Regions from separate parts of the Streptococcus equi subsp. zooepidemicus genome, predicted to be linked through region 2. Evidence: predicted binding sites of a transcription regulator. Region 2 holds the regulator's gene; each other region holds the start of a gene.
The links. Region 2 encodes Rex, which represses fermentation and respiration genes when NADH is low (regulators of the CRP and FNR family bind a similar motif). Its sites were predicted from a motif close to TTGTGAANTANTTCACAA; they were not measured.
Positions count from the first base shown of each region.

Region 1 (3,286 bases), 510 kb from region 2:
GAACCTTGGAAAGTAAAACATGTGTTATCAGATATCGTCCTTCTTATTTTCTTTGCGCGCTTATCTGGAGCGGAATACTGGGATGAAATAGAGGCATTTGGTCAGGCTTATGAAGCTACTCTAAAAACGGTTCTTCAGTTGGAAAATGGGATTCCCTCCCATGATACCCTTCAGAGAGTTTTTGCGACTTTGGATCCCCAAGTATTGGTAGAAGTCACCCAAATGTGGTCAGACATTCTAGAAGAATCAGACTTATCCTCTAGGAATCTTTTTAGCTTTTCGAAACGGCTAGTCGCTATTGATGGGAAAACGATTCGAGGCAATGGCAGCACTAAGCAGAAAGCCTTACATATTGTGACCGCTTATGCGACGGATTTAGGGATTTCCTATGGTCAAGTAGCGACTAATGAGAAGAGTAATGAAATCACTGCGATTCCAGAGTTATTGGATATGATTTCAGTCAAAGATTGTATGGTGAGCATTGATGCGATGGGAACTCAAAAGGCCATTGCGGATAAGATTATCAAGAAGAAAGCTGATTATTGCTTAGCTGTTAAAGAGAATCAGAAGACCCTGTTAGAGAATATTGTGCCATTTTTTGAGATGAGTCAAGATGCGGATGATCATTATCACACCGTTGAAAAAGCGCATGGTCAAATAGAGACGAGAGCATATGAAGTGATTCATGATGTCAGTTGGCTGAGGAAGACCCATCCTGAATTTGGTCATATTCAAAGTATTGGACGAGCTCGTATTCATCTTGATAAGAATGGTCAAGAAAGCGAAGAGTCCCGCTACTTTATATTGAGTTGTCAGGTTAGTGCTAGAGAATTTGGGGACTATGTCCGAGGGCATTGGCAAATAGAGAGCATGCACTGGTTGCTAGATGTTGTTTTTAGAGAAGATGCCAATAAGACCTTGAATAAGCAGTTAGCTTTTAATCTGAACGTGATGGATAAATTTTGCTTAGCCGTGCTTAAGCGCTTGGATTTTGGTAAGAAAATGAGCATGAGGCGCAAGAAATATGCCCTAAGTCTGTCCTTTGACAAGTATTTGAAGAAAATAACCTAGTTCAAAAAAGGGCAAATGGGGAAAAAGGGGGAAATAACCTCTCATGCGTTTGGCGTGCTTTTTTCTGAAAGTGCTTGCATTTTTTTGAAAAATTGCTATACTAAAGAGTGCATTTGTGAATATACTAACAAAAGGAGATGTCATGAAAACACCAGAACAGATATTAGCCGCGACGATTACGATTGGTGAGCATAAGGTTGCAAAGCCTTTTTTGGCTAAGGCTATTTTAGGCTTTATTGGCGGTGCGATGATTAGTTTGGGCTACTTATTGTATGTTAGGATTGCAGCTAGTGGGCTGGAGACCTTTGGTGCTTTTTCTAGTATTTTGGGTGCTTGTGCCTTTCCGATTGGGCTGATTATTATTTTGATGGCTGGTGGTGAATTGATCACAGGCAACATGATGGCGGTGTCGGCAGCCTTTTTTGCAAAAAAGATTAAGGCCAAGGACTTGATGGCCAATTGGCTGGTGATTACTCTTTTTAATATTTTGGGAGCCTTGTTCGTTGCCTTTGTTTTTGGTCATTTTCTGGGTCTGACAGCTAGTGGCAGCTTTAAAGAAGAGGTCATTGAGGTAGCCCATGCCAAGCTTGCTGCAACTCCCCTACAGGCTATTGTTTCAGGAATTGGCTGTAACTGGTTTGTTGGCCTGGCGCTTTGGCTGTGCTATGGCGCTAGTGATGCGACAGGTAAGCTCCTTGGAACCTGGTTTCCTGTGATGACCTTTGTTGCCCTTGGCTTTCAGCATAGTGTGGCCAATGCCTTTGTTATTCCGGCGGCTATTTTTGAGGGTGGCGCCAGCTGGATGGATTTTGTGACCAACTTTGCGCTTGTTTATGTGGGCAATGTTCTGGGCGGTGCTATTTTTGTTAGTCTCTTTTATTACAAGGCTTATGATCACTCTAAGGAAGCCTGATTAGTGCTGTTATATTTTTAGACTGGGAGACCTTATTCTCAGTCTTATTTTTATATTTTGTGATAAAATAGGAAACGACGTTTAAAAAGGAGGAGTTGATAAGCATCTAATATGGCATCATGGATAAAAAAGAAAAAAGCAAGCATTCCTAGGCGAATTCATCTCCTTTTTTTGGTGATTGTTTTTTTGTTTGTTGCCCTGATTTTGAGATTGGCACAAATGCAGATTTACGAGAAGGATTTTTATCAGGCAAAGCTGACAGCATCAACCGTTTACAAAGTAAAAAGCTCTATGCCAAGGGGAAACATTTTTGACCGTAATGGGAAAGTTCTAGTTTCTAATCGTATCAAGGACGTGGTGACCTATACGAGAAGCCCTAAGGCTAGCGCTAAGGACATCAAGGTTCTGGCCCATCAGCTAGCTGCTTATATTAGCTATCCTGAGGCTAAAGTGACAGCTAGGGCCAAAAAGGATTATTATTTGGCAGATCCAGAGGCTTATGCTAAGACGGTTCAGGCCCTACCCAAAAAGGATAAGGTGGATCGCTTTGGCAATAAATTAGTCGAAGCACAGATATATCAAAATGCAGCAGCCTCTCTTAAGGAAACAGACTTGACCTATTCAGACCAAGAGCTAAGGGTCATTGCTATTTTTAACCAAATGAATGCAGCAGCTGTATTTAGCACTGTAAAGCTCAAAACATCAGCCTTGTCTGAGCAGGATATTGCCATCATTATGGCCAATAAGTCAAAATTACCAGGAATTTCAGTTGGGACAGACTGGGAGCGTCAGGTGGAGGAGACAAGCCTTGCTGCTATCATTGGAAGGGTCTCTAGTGAGGAAGCCGGTCTTCCAAAGGAAGAAGCCAAGGCCTATCTCAAAAAGGGCTATTCGCTTAATGATCGTGTCGGAACCTCTTATCTGGAAAAGCAATATGAGGAGGTCCTTCAAGGAAAGCATGAAACCAGAGAAATCAAAACGAGCAGATCTGGTGAGGTTATTTCAGATAAAATAGTCGAAAAGGGTCAGGTGGGGCGGAACCTAAAGCTGACCATTCCACTTGATTTTCAACAGGGTGTTGAGCAGATCCTAAATCAGCACTTGCAGACAGAGCTCAAAAATGGTCAGGCTGCTTACTCAGAAGGGATCTACGCTGTGGCACTTAACCCTAATACGGGAGCTATTTTAGCGATGGCAGGTCTATCACACAACCTAGAAACTGGCTCGCTTCAAAAGGACGCTTTAGGGACCATTACTGATGTATTTACCCCTGGGTCTGTTGTCAAGGGGGCGACCTTGGCT
Region 1 covers NZ_CP065054.1:680,736-684,021, forward strand. Annotated here, with positions in the region: gene I2432_RS03320 (ISAs1 family transposase) at 1-1,071, shown strand, start outside; gene I2432_RS03325 (formate/nitrite transporter family protein) at 1,214-1,984, shown strand; gene pbp2b (penicillin-binding protein PBP2B) at 2,096-3,286, shown strand, end outside.
Region 1: the regulator Rex is predicted to act here: its motif matches at 1,185-1,202, upstream of I2432_RS03325 (formate/nitrite transporter family protein).

Region 2 (3,286 bases):
ATTTTGATAATGCTGCTACAACACCGCTCAGTCAGGCCGCTATCAAGGCGATGACTGAGGCTATGGCTGATGATTTTGGTAACCCATCTAGTATTCATGCTTATGGGCGGCAGGCAAATAAACAGTTAAGAGAGTGCCGAAAAGCTATTGCCAACTGCCTAGGAGCTGCAGAGAGCCACATTATCTTTACCTCAGGTGGTACTGAAAGTAACAATACGGCTATCAAGGGCTATGCCCTAGCTAATCAGGAAAAAGGCAAGCACCTGATTACAACTGCTATTGAGCATCATTCAGTCTTAAGCACAATGGCCTACCTGGAAGACCGATTTGGCTTTGAGGTAACCTACCTTGAGGCTAAAAATGGAATCATTGATCTAAATCAGCTCCAAGCTGCCTTAAGAGAGGATACAATCTTAGTCAGCATGATGTTTGCTAACAACGAAACGGGAGATTTGTTGCCTATTCAGGCTGTTGGCAGCATGCTTGAGCAGCATCAGGCTGTCTTTCATGTCGACGCTGTCCAAGTTATTGGCAAGATTCCAATACAGCCGGCAGATTTGGGAATTGATTTACTCTCTGCCTCTGCCCATAAGTTTCATGGACCAAAGGGGACTGGTTTTTTATACAATAAAGGCTTAAAGCTTGACCCCCTCTTACATGGCGGCAATCAAGAAAACAAACGAAGGGCCGGTACTGAAAGCCTGATTAATATCATCGGCATGACCCAAGCATTAGATGAGGCTGTCTCAAGGCTACCACAGCATTACCAGCATGCTAAAGAGCTATCACAGCTCTTGCTCAGTGAATTGGAAGGTATTCCTTATCAGCTCAATCATAATGAGTGTCATCTTCCCTATATCATTAATATCGGCTTTCCTGGTTACCAAAATCATATATTACTGACTCAGCTTGATTTAGCAGGCTTTGCTGTGTCGTCAGGCTCTGCCTGTACAGCTGGTGCTGTTGAGCCAAGTCACGTTTTGGCAGCTTATTTCGGCAAGCAGTCCCATCGTCTCACAGAAGCTATTCGAATTAGCTTTTCAGAGCAGAATACTCAAAAAGACGTTATCGCACTAGCAACCCAGCTCAAATATATTTTAGGAGGATCATATGGCATTTGAAAAAGAAATTGCCCTGAAAGACTGTAAATACAGCTACAGAATTAGCCCAAAGATTAAAAAATACACTCTAAGAGACACCACCTTTAGTCAGACCAAGATTGGTCACTATCAGCTGACACGACTACTGGAAAAAGTCCCTAATTCGGGTGAGGGCTTCCCTTTAAAAATTACGATTAATAAAGATTTAGATGGCTTTAAGCTAGCTATAACAGACCAATCCGGTCTAAGACTGGTGAACATTTTTAAATCTGAAGAGCATAGCATACTACAGGACAAGTTTTACTTTTTAATGGATAGCCTTGTTGAGCGTGATATTTTCATTAAAAAAGAATGCTAAGCACACAAGAGCTCTTCTAATCTCAGAGAAATATCAGACAATGACAGTACATTTGCCTTTAACAAGACAAGCCCAGCCATCGCAGCTGACCTAAAGTGCAAGTGCTTCATTGTCTGCTTTTTTATAGTCGGGGTGACTAGCCTTGAAAATACCGATGCTTGTGCTGTCAAGTCATTTTATAACGAAAAACACAAAAAGAATGGTCAAATAGTTGCATATTTCACAATCTATCTGCTACAATGGTGATAGATAACATTAAAATAATAATAGAAGGAGCTACAAAAGTGGTTATTGATAAATCTATTCCAAAAGCGACTGCAAAACGCTTATCACTCTATTATCGTATTTTTAAACGCTTTTATGCTGACCAGGTTGAAAAGGCAAGCTCAAAACAGATTGCTGATGCTATGGGGATTGATTCTGCAACTGTCCGACGTGATTTCTCTTACTTTGGTGAATTAGGTCGACGTGGATTTGGCTATGATGTCACAAAATTAATGAATTTTTTTGCAGATTTGCTAAATGATCACTCAACAACGCATGTGATTTTAGTCGGCTGTGGCAATATTGGTCGTGCACTTCTTCACTACCGCTTCCACGATCGAAACAAAATGCAGATTGTTATGGGATTTGACACTGATGATAATCCTATGGTTGGCACCAAAACACCTGATGATATTCCCATTTATGGCATTTCAACCATTAAGGAGCACCTGGATAATTCAGGCATTGAAACGGCTATTCTAACGGTCCCAAGCATTTATGCTCAAGAGGTTGCAGATCAACTGATTGAAGCTGGCATTCGCGGTATTTTAAGCTTTGCTCCACTTCACTTACAGGTTCCAAAAGGCGTGATCGTCCAATCTGTTGATTTGACCAGCGAGTTGCAAACCTTGCTATACTTTATGAACCAAAATCATCTTGATTAATGGAGAAGGTCGTGTCTAAAACAATTATTGGGATAACTGCCAACCAAAGGGTGACCAAGGCTCTAGATAACCTGCCCTGGTCCTATGCTCCAACAGGCTTCATCGAGGCTGTGACAAGGTCTGGTGGCCTACCCTTACTTCTTCCGATTGGGGATGAGGCAGCTGCCAAATCCTATGTCGCAATGGTTGATAAAATCATTCTTATTGGTGGTCAGCATGTTGATCCTAAATATTATCATGAAAAAAGAGCTGCACTTGATGGTGATTTTTCACCCCAGCGTGACATTTTTGAGCTAGCCATCATTAAAGAAGCCCTAGCGCAGAAAAAACCGATTTTAGGTATTTGCCGCGGTATGCAGTTAATGAATGTTGCTCTAGGTGGCAGTCTAAACCAGCACATTGATGGCCATTGGCAAAAGACTGCTTCTGATTGTTTATCACAGGAGATAGTGGTCGAAAAAGCTTCACCTTTATACCCTATCTATGGTCCAAGAGCATTGATTAATTCATTTCACCACCAGAGCCTAAAGCGGGTCGCAAAGGACTTAAGAGTGATTGCAAGGGATCCTAACGATGGCACTATCGAGGCTGTTGTCTCCTGCAATCCTGACATTCCCTTTCTTGGTGTCCAGTGGCACCCAGAGCTGCTTCAGGCTATTAGAGAAGAAGACCTAAAGCTTTTTGATTGGTTTATCCATAGCCTCTAGCTCAAAATAAATCTGATTTTTCTCGGAAGCTATAGTAGCCATGCTTACTAACGATGATGTGATCTAGGCAGATAAGTCCTAGATAATCACATGATCGTTTTATTTTTTCTGTGAAATGATAATCATTTGCGCTTGGCTTGGTCAGGCCTGAGGGATGATTGTGAACAACAATAAGGCTAGTCGCCATATTTT
Region 2 covers NZ_CP065054.1:1,191,003-1,194,288, forward strand. Annotated here, with positions in the region: gene I2432_RS05675 (cysteine desulfurase family protein) at 1-1,121, shown strand, start outside; gene I2432_RS05680 (DUF1831 domain-containing protein) at 1,111-1,458, shown strand; gene I2432_RS05685 (redox-sensing transcriptional repressor Rex) at 1,743-2,387, shown strand; gene I2432_RS05690 (gamma-glutamyl-gamma-aminobutyrate hydrolase family protein) at 2,399-3,094, shown strand; gene radC (RadC family protein) at 3,096-3,286, opposite strand, start outside.

Region 3 (3,286 bases), 1.0 Mb from region 2:
AGTGATTGCTTTTTTAATGATGGTAATGATGTTGAAAACCTTTATATATCAAACAAAAACCGAAATAATGATATTGTCAGACTTTTTCTAAAATTACCTTTTATTAATTGACAAAGAGGGTGTAAAAAATTATACTAAAAATGTAATCGATTACATTTTCTAGACTAAATTTGGAGACGTTTTATGAAAGCAGCTACATATGTTGCTCCAGGCCAGCTGGAGCTTATTGATCAACCAAAACCAGAGATTCTTGCTCCGACAGATGCTGTGGTTCGTTTATTGAAAACAACAATCTGTGGAACAGACTTACATATTTTAGGTGGAGATGTCCCAGAGACTACTCATGGTACCATTTTAGGTCATGAAGGTATTGGTATTGTCGAGTCAGTCGGCTCTGCGGTGAACAACTTTAAGGTAGGTGATAAGGTTATTATTTCCTGTATCACAGCCTGCAATACCTGCTATTATTGTAAAAAAGGAATTCCTGCTCATTGTGAAAGCGGTGGTTGGATTCTAGGGCATTTGATTAATGGGACACAAGCAGAGTATGTTCATATTCCTCAAGCAGATGGCAGTCTTTATCATGCTCCTAAAACCGTTGAGGATGATGCCTTGGTTATGCTGTCAGACATTTTCCCAACTTCCTATGAAATAGGCGTTCAGTCTGCAAAGGTAAAGCCGGGTGACACAGTGTGTATCGTTGGGGCAGGTCCTATCGGACTAGCAGCTCTTTTAACAGCACAATTTTATTCACCAGCTAAGCTGATCATGGTTGACTTATCAGAATCACGTTTAGAAGCGGCTAAGCGTTTTGGAGCGACAGATACGATTTGTTCTGGTGATCTTGATGATATTGTTAAAAAAGTCCATGAATTAACTGATGGTCGAGGCGTTGATGTTGCCATTGAGTGCGTGGGCTATCCTGCTACCTTTGATATCTGTCAAAAGATTGTTGCTATAGGCGGGCATGTTTCTAACGTTGGTGTTCATGGAAAACCAGTTAGCTTGGACCTACAGGACCTATGGATCAAAAATATTACGATGTCAACTGGCCTAGTAAATGCCAATACGACAGAAATGCTATTAAATGTTCTAAAATCAGGTAAGATTGATGCAACTAAGATGGTAACACATCACTTTAAGCTGTCAGAGGTTGAAAAAGCCTATGAGGTCTTTAAAAATGCCGGCAGCAATAACGCCCTTAAAGTGATTATTGAAAATGACATTACAGCCTAAAGGAATAAGGTATAAATAGATAAAAATGACAACAGCATTTGGAATGGTCCAGATGCTGTTTTTTAGCTAACTTAACTGGTTAAGTTTATTTTCAGAAAACTTTCAAGAAATTGGTTGACAAACCTTGTGAAAAAGTATACAATACAAATTGTAAACGGTTGCAAAAATAGATAAACCGAGACTTAGAAATTGGAGGCATCCTATGAAGGCTGTAGTTGTTAACCAAACCAGCAGTGGTGTAGAGGTTGTAGAGCATGATGTACCATCAATCGGTCATGGAGAAGCTCTTGTTAAAGTAGAATATTGTGGCGTATGTCATACTGACTTGCATGTTGCGCATGGTGATTTTGGTCAGGTTCCGGGGCGTATCCTCGGTCATGAAGGTATCGGTATTGTCGAAAAGCTAGGTGAAGGTGTTACTTCCTTAAAGGTTGGTGATCGTGTATCGATTGCTTGGTTCTTTGAAGGCTGCGGTCATTGTGAATATTGTACAACAGGTCGCGAGACTCTATGCCGTTCAGTTAAAAATGCTGGCTATTCAGTTGATGGTGGGATGAGTGAGTATGCAGTTGTTACAGCTGACTATGCTGTGAAAGTGCCAGATGGTCTTGACCCAGCTCAAGCATCGTCAATTACCTGTGCAGGCGTTACAACCTATAAGGCTATCAAAGAAGCAGGTGCCGCTCCAGGACAATGGATTGTTATCTTTGGTGCCGGTGGACTTGGTAACCTAGCTGTTCAGTATGCTAAAAAGGTTTTCAATGCTCATGTCGTAGCAGTGGACATTAACAATGATAAGCTAGAGCTGGCCAAGGAGGTTGGAGCAGATATCGTTGTCAATGGTAAAGAAATCGAAGATGTTGCCGGCTATATCCAAGAAAAAACAGGTGGTGCTCATGGCGTTGTGGTAACCGCTGTTTCTAAAGTAGCCTTTAACCAAGCTATTGATAGTGTGCGTGCAGGAGGAACTGTTGTTGCTGTAGGACTTCCATCAGAATACATGGAATTATCTATCGTAAAGACTGTCCTAGACGGAATCAAGGTAGTCGGATCACTTGTGGGAACTCGTAAAGACTTGGAAGAAGCCTTTGCCTTTGGTGCAGAAGGTCTGGTTGTGCCAGTTGTAGAAAAGGTTCCAGTTGAGACTGCTCCAGAAGTCTTTGACGAAATGGAACGTGGTCTCATTCAAGGAAGAAAGGTTTTGGATTTCACGATTTAAGGCTGATTTTAGAAAAAGTCAGCAGCCAGACAAGCTGATTGTCCCAAATGATGAATAAAGTCCTTAGAATTAGTTTTCTAAGGGCTTTTTTGGTGAAACTAACTGATAAAAAAGCTTGGTATCTAAAGATGTAAAAGAGTCAGCTAGTTATTAATACCATGATTGCCCCTTGAAAGACAGTACCAGAGAAAGCTGGACATATTGTAACCTCTGATAGAGGTACTAGGTTTGAACAATAAGGAACTCAATCTAGAAGTTTATTTTTCTGCTCCTCACTCCCCTTGGTAACGTAGGACAAATGAAAATACCAATGGGTTAATCAAAGAGTAGTTTCCTAAAGGAACTGACTTGACTGATATTGAGAGCTCTATCGTATAAGAGTGGGAAGATAAATGAAATGATCGTTCTAGAAGATGTCCTAACTGGAAACTACCTTATAAATTCTTTTATGGAAAAGCGTTGCACTTTATTTGACAATTCGTCTTCACAAATTTTAGGAAGCACTGTAGGAAAAAAGAATAATGACATAACATATTGCTAAAAACATGGGTTATAAGCTAAATTATTATCTACGTTTTTAGTAACAAGGTAGTATGATTTAAAATATAGATGAAAAATGTTGTGTCCCGAATAAGGGAAGTTTTTTAGGATACGATACTTGTACATTATAATTTATTTATAAAATCTTTTAGGTGGATTTATGAAAGAAATTGTAAGAAGTCATAGATTGTTATATGTAATAGTAGCTTTTTTTAGTGTAATCAGTGCATTTTTAATGACCTTATTTTCTATTCAACTGGGAAAAATACTAGATAGTATATCTAATTCAAG
Region 3 covers NZ_CP065054.1:57,590-60,875, forward strand. Annotated here, with positions in the region: gene I2432_RS00320 (zinc-dependent alcohol dehydrogenase family protein) at 184-1,236, shown strand; gene adhP (alcohol dehydrogenase AdhP) at 1,439-2,455, shown strand; gene I2432_RS00330 (ATP-binding cassette domain-containing protein) at 3,156-3,286, shown strand, end outside.
Region 3: the regulator Rex is predicted to act here: its motif matches at 1,361-1,378, upstream of adhP (alcohol dehydrogenase AdhP).